Regions from separate parts of the Paenibacillus sepulcri genome, predicted to be linked through region 2. Evidence: predicted binding sites of a transcription regulator. Region 2 holds the regulator's gene; the other holds the start of a gene.
What was found. The regulator LexA, encoded in region 2, represses DNA repair genes until DNA is damaged. The targets are predictions, from matches to a motif close to CGAACATATGTTCG.
Positions count from the first base shown of each region.

Region 1: addB (helicase-exonuclease AddAB subunit AddB) is a predicted target of LexA. The motif match lies at 1,734-1,747, and genes of this name have one in related genera.

Region 1 is NZ_JBHRUP010000001.1:1,478,708-1,482,969, reverse strand. It holds gene ACFOLF_RS06905 (Na/Pi cotransporter family protein) at 1-16, opposite strand, end outside; gene ACFOLF_RS06900 (class I SAM-dependent rRNA methyltransferase) at 133-1,548, shown strand; gene addB (helicase-exonuclease AddAB subunit AddB) at 1,817-4,262, shown strand, end outside.
Region 2 is NZ_JBHRUP010000001.1:388,265-392,526, forward strand. It holds gene ACFOLF_RS01725 (aldo/keto reductase) at 1-937, opposite strand, end outside; gene ACFOLF_RS01730 (DUF896 domain-containing protein) at 994-1,185, opposite strand; gene ACFOLF_RS01735 (LysM peptidoglycan-binding domain-containing protein) at 1,307-1,684, opposite strand; gene lexA (transcriptional repressor LexA) at 1,874-2,494, shown strand; gene cdaS (sporulation-specific diadenylate cyclase CdaS) at 2,606-3,235, opposite strand; gene ACFOLF_RS01750 (hypothetical protein) at 3,388-3,759, opposite strand; gene glnA (type I glutamate--ammonia ligase) at 4,028-4,262, opposite strand, start outside.

The DNA.
Region 1 (4,262 bases), 1.1 Mb from region 2:
TAATGGAGTGAATCATGAAGGCAGAACTCCTTTTACGTTCATATAATTAAAGACCGGCTGTTGTATCGATACATATGCGTAAAAACGGACAACCATGACAAGCAATGACCATTTGAAGGGCGGAAGCAGGATATGAAACACCCCAGAGCAATACTGCTGCGTGATCGCAAAAAAAGAGTAGAGCAGGGACATCCCTGGGTTTATGCCAGTGAAATCGACCGCATGGAAGGCGAGGCTCTTCCCGGGGATTTGGTAGATCTGCACAGCCACCAGGGACGGTATCTGGCCACGGGTTATTGGAATCCCCAGTCGCAAATTATAGTAAGAATTGTTTCCTATCAACCGATTGAAGCCATGGATGAAGATTTTTTCCGTGAACGCTTCGAGCAGTGCGCGCTGCACCGCAGCCGGTTCGTACAGGATCATGATTGCCGCCTTGTTTATGGCGAAGCGGACAGGCTGCCAGGGCTGATTGTCGACCGTTTTGGCGATGTGCTGGTGGTGCAGCTGCTGACGCTTGGCATGGATGCCCGGCGGGAAGCCATTACGGCCGCCTTGGCTGCCGTTTTCACGCCGAAGGGCATATATGAGCGCAGCGATGTATCGGTTCGCGCGCTTGAGGGTCTGGAAGAGAGGACAGGAGTCATCTACGGGGAATGCCCGCGCATCGTGGATATTCATGAGAATGGACTGCTGCTCGAGGTGGACATCGTCGAGGGGCAGAAAACCGGCTATTTTTTCGACCAGCGTGAGAACCGCGCATCCATCGCTCCCCTCATGAAGGGCTGGGGATGGCGCAGCGGCATCAAGCTTGAAGAGCGCTCACCCGATGAAGCCTCCGATGACACGGGAGCATTGGCGGAGCTGCAGGAGAGCACACGGGTTCCCGTCAATGCGAACGGTAAAGCCGTTACTTTCCCTTATTGGGACGGGGCCACCGTTCTGGAATGCTTCGCCCACACGGGCAGCTTCACGCTGCATGCCTGTCAATACGGAGCCAAGAAAGTGACATGTCTCGATGTATCCTCCCATGCTATCGAGACTGCCCGCCGCAATACGGCCCGCAATGGCTTCGAGGACCGGGTCGAATTTGTGGTCGCCGATGCTTTCGAATATTTGCGGTCGCAGGTGAAAGGGCTGGATGAGCGGGCGGAGCGCGGGAGAGCCGGACTTGCGGCTGGCGGTAAAATGCCGGATACCTCCAAGCCGATGGGGAACGCAGGCCGGACATGGGACGTCGTTATTCTCGATCCACCCGCGTTCGCCAAATCCAAGAGCGCCGTTCCGGGAGCGATCCGCGGCTATAAAGATATTAATTTGCATGGGATGAAGCTGGTGAACGAAGGAGGCTACCTCGTGACGGCCAGCTGTTCCTACCATATGCGCCCGGATTTATTTCTCGAGACTGTCCAGTCGGCTGCCGTCGATGCGGGCAAGCAGCTGCGGCTGATCGAATGGCGGGCTGCCGGCAAGGATCACCCCCAAATTCTGGGAGTTAGCGAAGGCCACTATTTAAAGTTTGCTATTTTTGAAGTCCGCAGCCGCTAGACTGCAAGTCGAATAAGGTCCAAGGTAAGTCGTCTTCTGCAGCGCCGGTCTACGCTGTCTGGGACGGCTTTTTGACTTGGATGCCTCCAGACAAGACAGGCAGCTGTGGATACGCCTTATCAGGAGGGGATAACTGTCTGAATTTCCGATGCTTTCATAAGATGCATGATTTACCTAATGGATTGCGAACAAATGTTTGCTTTTTTGGATGAAAACAAGATACAGGTATGATAGAATAATAGAATCGAAACGGCGAAGGGGTGAGCGTATGGCGCTCCGATTGGTAATAGGAAGATCGGGAACCGGCAAGACCCGGTTCTGTCTGGATGAGATACGCAATCAGGTGCTGGAGCAGCCGGGCGGTCCGCCGCTTGTAATGCTCGTGCCGGAGCAGGCTACTTTTCAAACCGAATATGCCCTTCTGGGAGAATCGCAGTTGAGCGGGACGATACGGGCCCAGGTGCTCAGCTTCAGGAGGCTGGCTTTCCGCGTTATGCAGGAGACGGGCGGAACAGCCCTCGTTCCAATCAGCGAGAACGGCAAGAACATGCTGCTGTACAAAATCGTGCATCGGCTTCACGATGACCTGCAGTTATATCAGGGAAGCGAGTCGCAGCCCGGGTTTATCGAACGGCTTGGCGATCTGATGACGGAATGGAAGCGGTACGGGATAGAGCCGGAAGATATTGAAACATTCCTGTCGGAGGGCGGTTATGGGAGCAGTAATCAGCTGCTTAGCCGCAAGCTTCACGATCTGAGGCTGATTGGTGGGCAGCTGGTCAAGGAACTGACCGGTTTATACATAGATGCTGAAGATTATTTATCCTGGCTGATTCGAGGCTTCCACGAAGCGCCTTCGATGCGGCAGACGCATATATGGGTGGATGGCTTTCACGGCTTTACCCCCAAGGAATTCGAAGCGCTTGAAGCTCTGATGCGGCAAGCTGAAGAGATCACAGTAACACTAACGCTGGACCGGGTATATGGGGCCGGGGAACAACCTCATGAGCTGGATATGTTCCGCTCCACTGCCGAGACCTTCCTGAAGCTGCGTGAGCTGGCGCTTGCCAATAATGTTCCGGTGGCAGAGCCGGTGGTTCTGAATGGCGGGACGCCCTGGCGTTACCGCGGCAGTCCGATGCTGGCGCATCTGGAAGGGCATTACAATGACCGCGCTCCGCTGAAGCTCACGCAGGAGCAGCTGGATGGCGGCGGGCTGACGCTTCACAGCGCCGTTCACCGGCGCGCCGAGGTGGAGGCTGTGGCGCGCGACATTGTCCGCAAAACGCAGGACGAAGGGCTCCGCTACAGGGATCTCGCCGTCATGGTGCGAAATGCGCCGGACTATAATGATTACATAACGGCCGTGTTTGCCGATTACGGAATCCCTTATTTTCTTGACCAAAAGGATGCCGCACTGCATCATCCTCTTGTGGAATTTATTCGCTCTGCTTTGGAAATTGCCGCTCATGGCTGGAGATATGAAGCGGTATTCCGCTGCATCAAAACGGAGCTCCTCATGCCTGACGACGGTAGACTGACACGGGAATCCTTCGACATTCTGGAGAACTACGCTCTGGCTGCAGGCATTGACGGTAACCGCTGGTTGACCCGCAGCCAGTGGAAGCCCTTGATGAGAGATACGCTTGATGGCGATCCTGCGGAGGCCCGTGAACCGGATATCCGCCTGCTGGAGGCTGTTCTTGCCGCGCGGGAAGCCGTAGTGACGCCGCTCCACAAGTTTACTAGGTCTCTGAAGAAGGCGGGCAGCGTCAGGCAGATGTGCGAGGCCTTGTATCAGCTTCTTATGGGAATTGATGCTCCCGACCAACTGGAGCGCTGGAGCCGCAGAGCGGCAGCTGAAGGGAAAACCCAAATTGCCCGTGAGCACCGGCAGCTGTGGGACGGGGTTATGAATATACTGGATCAGCTGACAGAGATGACAGGGGACGAGTCTATGAAGGTCCCCCTGTTCGCGGGTATGGTGGAAACAGGTCTTGAGAGTCTCAAGCTTGCTGCAGTTCCGCCGGCGCTGGATCAGGTGCTGGTCGGGAATATAGACCGTACCCGTTCGGGAAGGGTGCGCGGTTGTTATGTGCTGGGAGCCAACGATGGAGTAATGCCGCAGAGAATTCAGGAGGATGGCGTTCTTACTGAGCAGGAACGGGAGACGTTGGGAAGCGGAGGGCTTCAGATGGCGCCGGGAGTCCGCAGGAGACTGCTTGACGAGCGTTTTCTGATTTACAACGCATTAACGAGCGCAAGCCGTTATTTGTGGATCAGCTGGCCGGTAGCGGATGAAGAAGGAAAAAGTCTTCATCCCTCCGAAATTATGCGCCATATGAAGCAGCTTTTTCCAGGGATACAGGAGAAGGGGATAGCCGCCGAGCCTGCTGCCGGGATGGAAGAGGAGGAGCAGCTGTCTTTCATTTCCCATCCGGAGCGGACGCTCTCATATGTCATCAATCAGCTGCGCGCATGGCGTCAAGGTACGGACATCGCACCGGCATGGTGGGAAGCCTTCAACTGGTTTGCTGTCCGGCCACGCTGGCAGGACAAGCTGGGACGGCTTGTGCGTTCGCTGGAATATACGAATTTCGTGCCTTCCCTGTCGCTGGCCACCGCCGATCAGCTTTATGGAACATTGCTTAAGGGCAGTGTGTCCAGAATGGAACGGTTTGTTTCCTGTCCGTTCCAGCATTTTGCCATCCACG
Region 2 (4,262 bases):
GAAGCGAGCTAACTTCATCCAGCCGATTCCATATTTCACTTGGCATTGTCCAGCCCACAGCCCCCATATTTTCCGAGAACTGTTCCAATGTGCTGGCTCCGAATATCGGCGATGTGATACCTTTTCTTTGCAGCAGCCAGGCGAGAGCGATTTGTGCAGGCGTCTTGTCCAGTTCATGAGCGGCTGCCCGGACGGCATCCAGGATGGCAAAGTTACGTTCCGTGGCGCGCAGACCCCATGAACTTTCTCCAACCTTTGACGTCAATCTTCCCGATGTAGGCTCTTCCCTGGAATAACGTCCCGTCAGAAATCCTCCACCAAGCGGAGCCCAGGGAATAACGCCGACGTTCTCCTCCAGACAAAGCGACATCATTTCCCGATCCATCTCACGGCTGACCAGACTATACTGCGGTTGAATGGAAATAAACCGGACATAGCGGTTGGCATCGCTGACGGCAAGGGATTTCATCAGCTGCCAGGCAAAAAAATTGGAGCATCCGATATAACGGACCTTGCCCGAAGTGACCAGATCGTCGAGAGCGCGAAGCGTCTCATCTATAGGAGTCAGATGATCCCATACATGAACCTGATACAAATCGATATAGTCAGTCTGCAGACGCTGCAGGCTTTCTTCGACGCTTTGCATAATATGCTTGCGCGAGACGCCCGCCCCGTTGGGATGGTCAGCGGTATTCATCCGCACTTTCGTTGCCAGCACAACCTCTGACCGAAAATCCTTGATCGCTTCGCCTACGATCTCCTCCGATCGGCCGGAAACATAGACATTCGCCGTATCCAGAAAATTGCCGCCCTGCTCCATAAACTGATGGATCATGCGAATGGAATCGCCTTGACTTGTTGTATTTCCAAAACTCATCGTCCCTAAACAAAGCTCCGAAACGGCAAGTCCACTGCGTCCAAGCAGCTTGATTTGCATCGTTATAACCCCACCCTGCTTATTATTTGGTGAAACCGGGCTAGTCGCAAGCAGTTTTATTGCTTGCCGCCGCTTTCTTCCTCATCTTCCACAAATTTAATCGTTTCGATTTGGTTCTTGAAATTTTGCTTGAAGTTCTCCAGATATTTCTGACGCAGAGCATCGCGCTCGATTGTTTCCTCCGGAGTTAATCCGACTGCTTTATTTTTTCGTGACAACTCATTAATCCTTGCAATAAGCTCTTCCAAACCGATACGCTCCTCTCATGATGCTGTAAACATTCACCCTTTACTTTGACATTTTTAATCCTCTATTGTCAAGAAAATACGACCTTTGTCCTGTAGATGGAAATAAAAAAAGCGGACTGCATCAGTCCGCTGGTATAATCAATGTTTGTCCGGCCATAAGTGTGCTGGAAGTCAGGTTGTTCCGTTCCTTCAAGTCATAAATGATTCGCCGGATATCTTCGCCTTCCTTACGCAGATCCCCTGCTATTTCCCAAAGTGTCTGGCCCTCACTGATCGAGATGACTTTCTCGCCCGCAGCGGGCTCCGCTGGATGCTCGCTCGTTGCACTTCCCTGCATTATAGAAAAACCAACGAATAAGAGCGAGAAAAACAATATTGCCGCTATCATCCGCATCACCAGCTTCTTTGACCTGCTTTTATCTGATGCAGATTTCACGTAACCTTTATCAGCTTTATTCTCTGAATTCATAGAAGAGTAAGAAGATATTGTTATCATCATTTCCCAGCACCCCAAACGTTTGTTCTGTTTTCGATAAACCAATATTAACACGAACACCCGTTTGCAGTCAACTGTTTTCGGAACATTTGTTCCCCATAAAATACGAACTCTTGTTTCTCGAACTTATGTTTGTACGAACTCCGGTTCTGTGTTATAATTTGACACAAATGAACCTTTGGAGTGATTCTGGTGTCGAAACTATCGAACCGCCAACAGGCGATTCTGGAATTCATCAAGACGGAGGTGCGGGAGAAGGGATATCCCCCATCCGTCCGGGAAATCGGTGAAGCTGTAGGACTTGCTTCCAGTTCAACCGTACACGGACATTTGGACCGTCTGGAGAAGAAAGGCTTAATCCGCCGTGACCCGACGAAACCGAGAGCGATTGAGATATTGGATCAAGCGGACAATGAGATTCCTTTTCCAATCGCAATCACCAAAGTTCCCATTGTGGGCAAGGTTACTGCAGGGGTGCCAATTACAGCTACCGAGAACATTGAGGATTACTATCCTCTCCCTTCAAGCAAAGTCGGTGATCATAATGTCTTCATACTTAACGTAATGGGAGAGAGCATGATTGACGCAGGCATTCAGGACGGCGATTATGTCATTGTGCGGCAGCAGCAATCCGCTATCAACGGCGACATCGTGGTTGCGATGACGGAGGATGACGAGGCGACGGTGAAAACCTTTTATCGTGAACGCGATCATATCCGGCTGCAGCCGGAGAATCCGACAATGGAGCCGATTCGGCTTCGCAATGTAACGATTTTAGGTAAAGTTATCGGACTTTTCCGCGATATTCACTAAGTGACTTCTTATGAAGCAGAGACTGGCGTTGCCTTGAGGGCATCGCCAGTCTCTTTTTTGTTTTACATATTGGGTACCATCGGGATTACCTCAAGGAACTCAAAAATACATTTAGACCGTCGTTGGCATGACCATTGTCTTTATTGGATGGAGTTTTCCCTTGTAGACAAAGGACGCATCCCCGCTTTCTTCGGATACAACCAGTACAAGCGCATCTGTTATTTCGGTCAGTCCGATCGCGGCGCGATGCCGCATTCCAAATTTCTTGTCCACATTCGATGCATTGGATACAGGCAGGACATTGGCGGCGGAAATAATTTGATCGGACTTGATGAGAACGGCCCCGTCATGCAGCGGATTACCCGGATAAAAGATCGCCTCCAGCAGGGAATAGCTCAATTTGGCCACAAGCGCAACCCCGGAATGGATGATGGCATCCAGGTTATCATTTCTCTCGATGACAATCAAAGCCCCGTGCCGGCGCTCCATAAGATTCTGAATGCAGATGGAAAGATCCAAATAGTTGGATGTAAATGAGGATAAATAACATTGCAGATAGAATGAAGCGGCCAGGGATTCAACTTCTTTAAAAGTTCTGCCAATATTATCAAAGTCACTCAAAAGACAGTGATTTTCAGCATCAATTTGATCCAGAATACGCTGTGATTCATTGACAATAAGGTGGATATGCTGTTTCAGCCGTTCCTTTAAAGGAGTCTCATCGCAATTGCCCTGCCCCATTTCATACACCCCGCACACTTTAATTTTTTACCGCCCAAACCCGTCCATGGTACTTTAGTATTGACGAGAAGCTTCAATTTAATTATGACATTCAACGAACAAATACCCGCCAGCCGAAGCTCGCGGGGAATGGATACCAGTTCAGGGGCAAGCTATAAAGCACCGGAGCTTTGGACTATTTTCAACGCTTTGTCATAATCCTTCTCCCCAATGACAACAGTCAATAAAATATCATACCCCGTCACTCTGTTCTCCGGTCCTCCAGAACTGTAACCGCTCGCGCTGACATTTGCTGCAGCCAGAATGCCTGCATCCGGCTCTCCAACATCCTCTCCAAGAGTCAAATAGCCAAGTCCCGGAATACTGCTGGTAACCGGGTTTCCAGAGCGGTTAATCCCATCTCCGGGATACCCGTCGATCCGTTCAATCGAACCATCTGCAATCGAAAGAGCCTGAAGCTGCTTCAAAGCTTTTTCCGCTTGCTCCGGACTCTTGAAATAGGCAAGGATGCTTTTTTCTGCCACATTGATAACTCCTTTTCGTCCTGCTGAAATTGTTCATATTCTCATGCTGAAGGCACTTCTTTGAGTTATTAGTCTTAACCAGACAAGCGGGATATTATTACACCTCATTCCAGCGGAAAGGCGAACAGGATTTGTTTCGAGTATAAAACGATCAAGAGGCATTTTGGGGGCACTATGGGGGATGCTGTCCCGAGTGAGCTGTCATTTATCTATATACCCCCAAAGAAAAAAATCCCTCAACGCTAATAGCGCCAAGGGATTTCCGGTTTTAGTACAGAGTCAAATATTGATCGCGTTCCCACTGATGAACCTGTGTGCGGTACATGTCCCACTCAATTTCTTTCAGTTCAAAGAAATGAGCAAGTGCATGATCGCCAAGCGCGTCACAGATAATGTCATCGCGCAGCATTTCATCGAGCGCTTCCTTGAGACTCTCAGGCAAGCTTTGAATACCTTCGTCGATACGCTCTTCCTCCGTCATAATGTAGACATTACGATCGGTT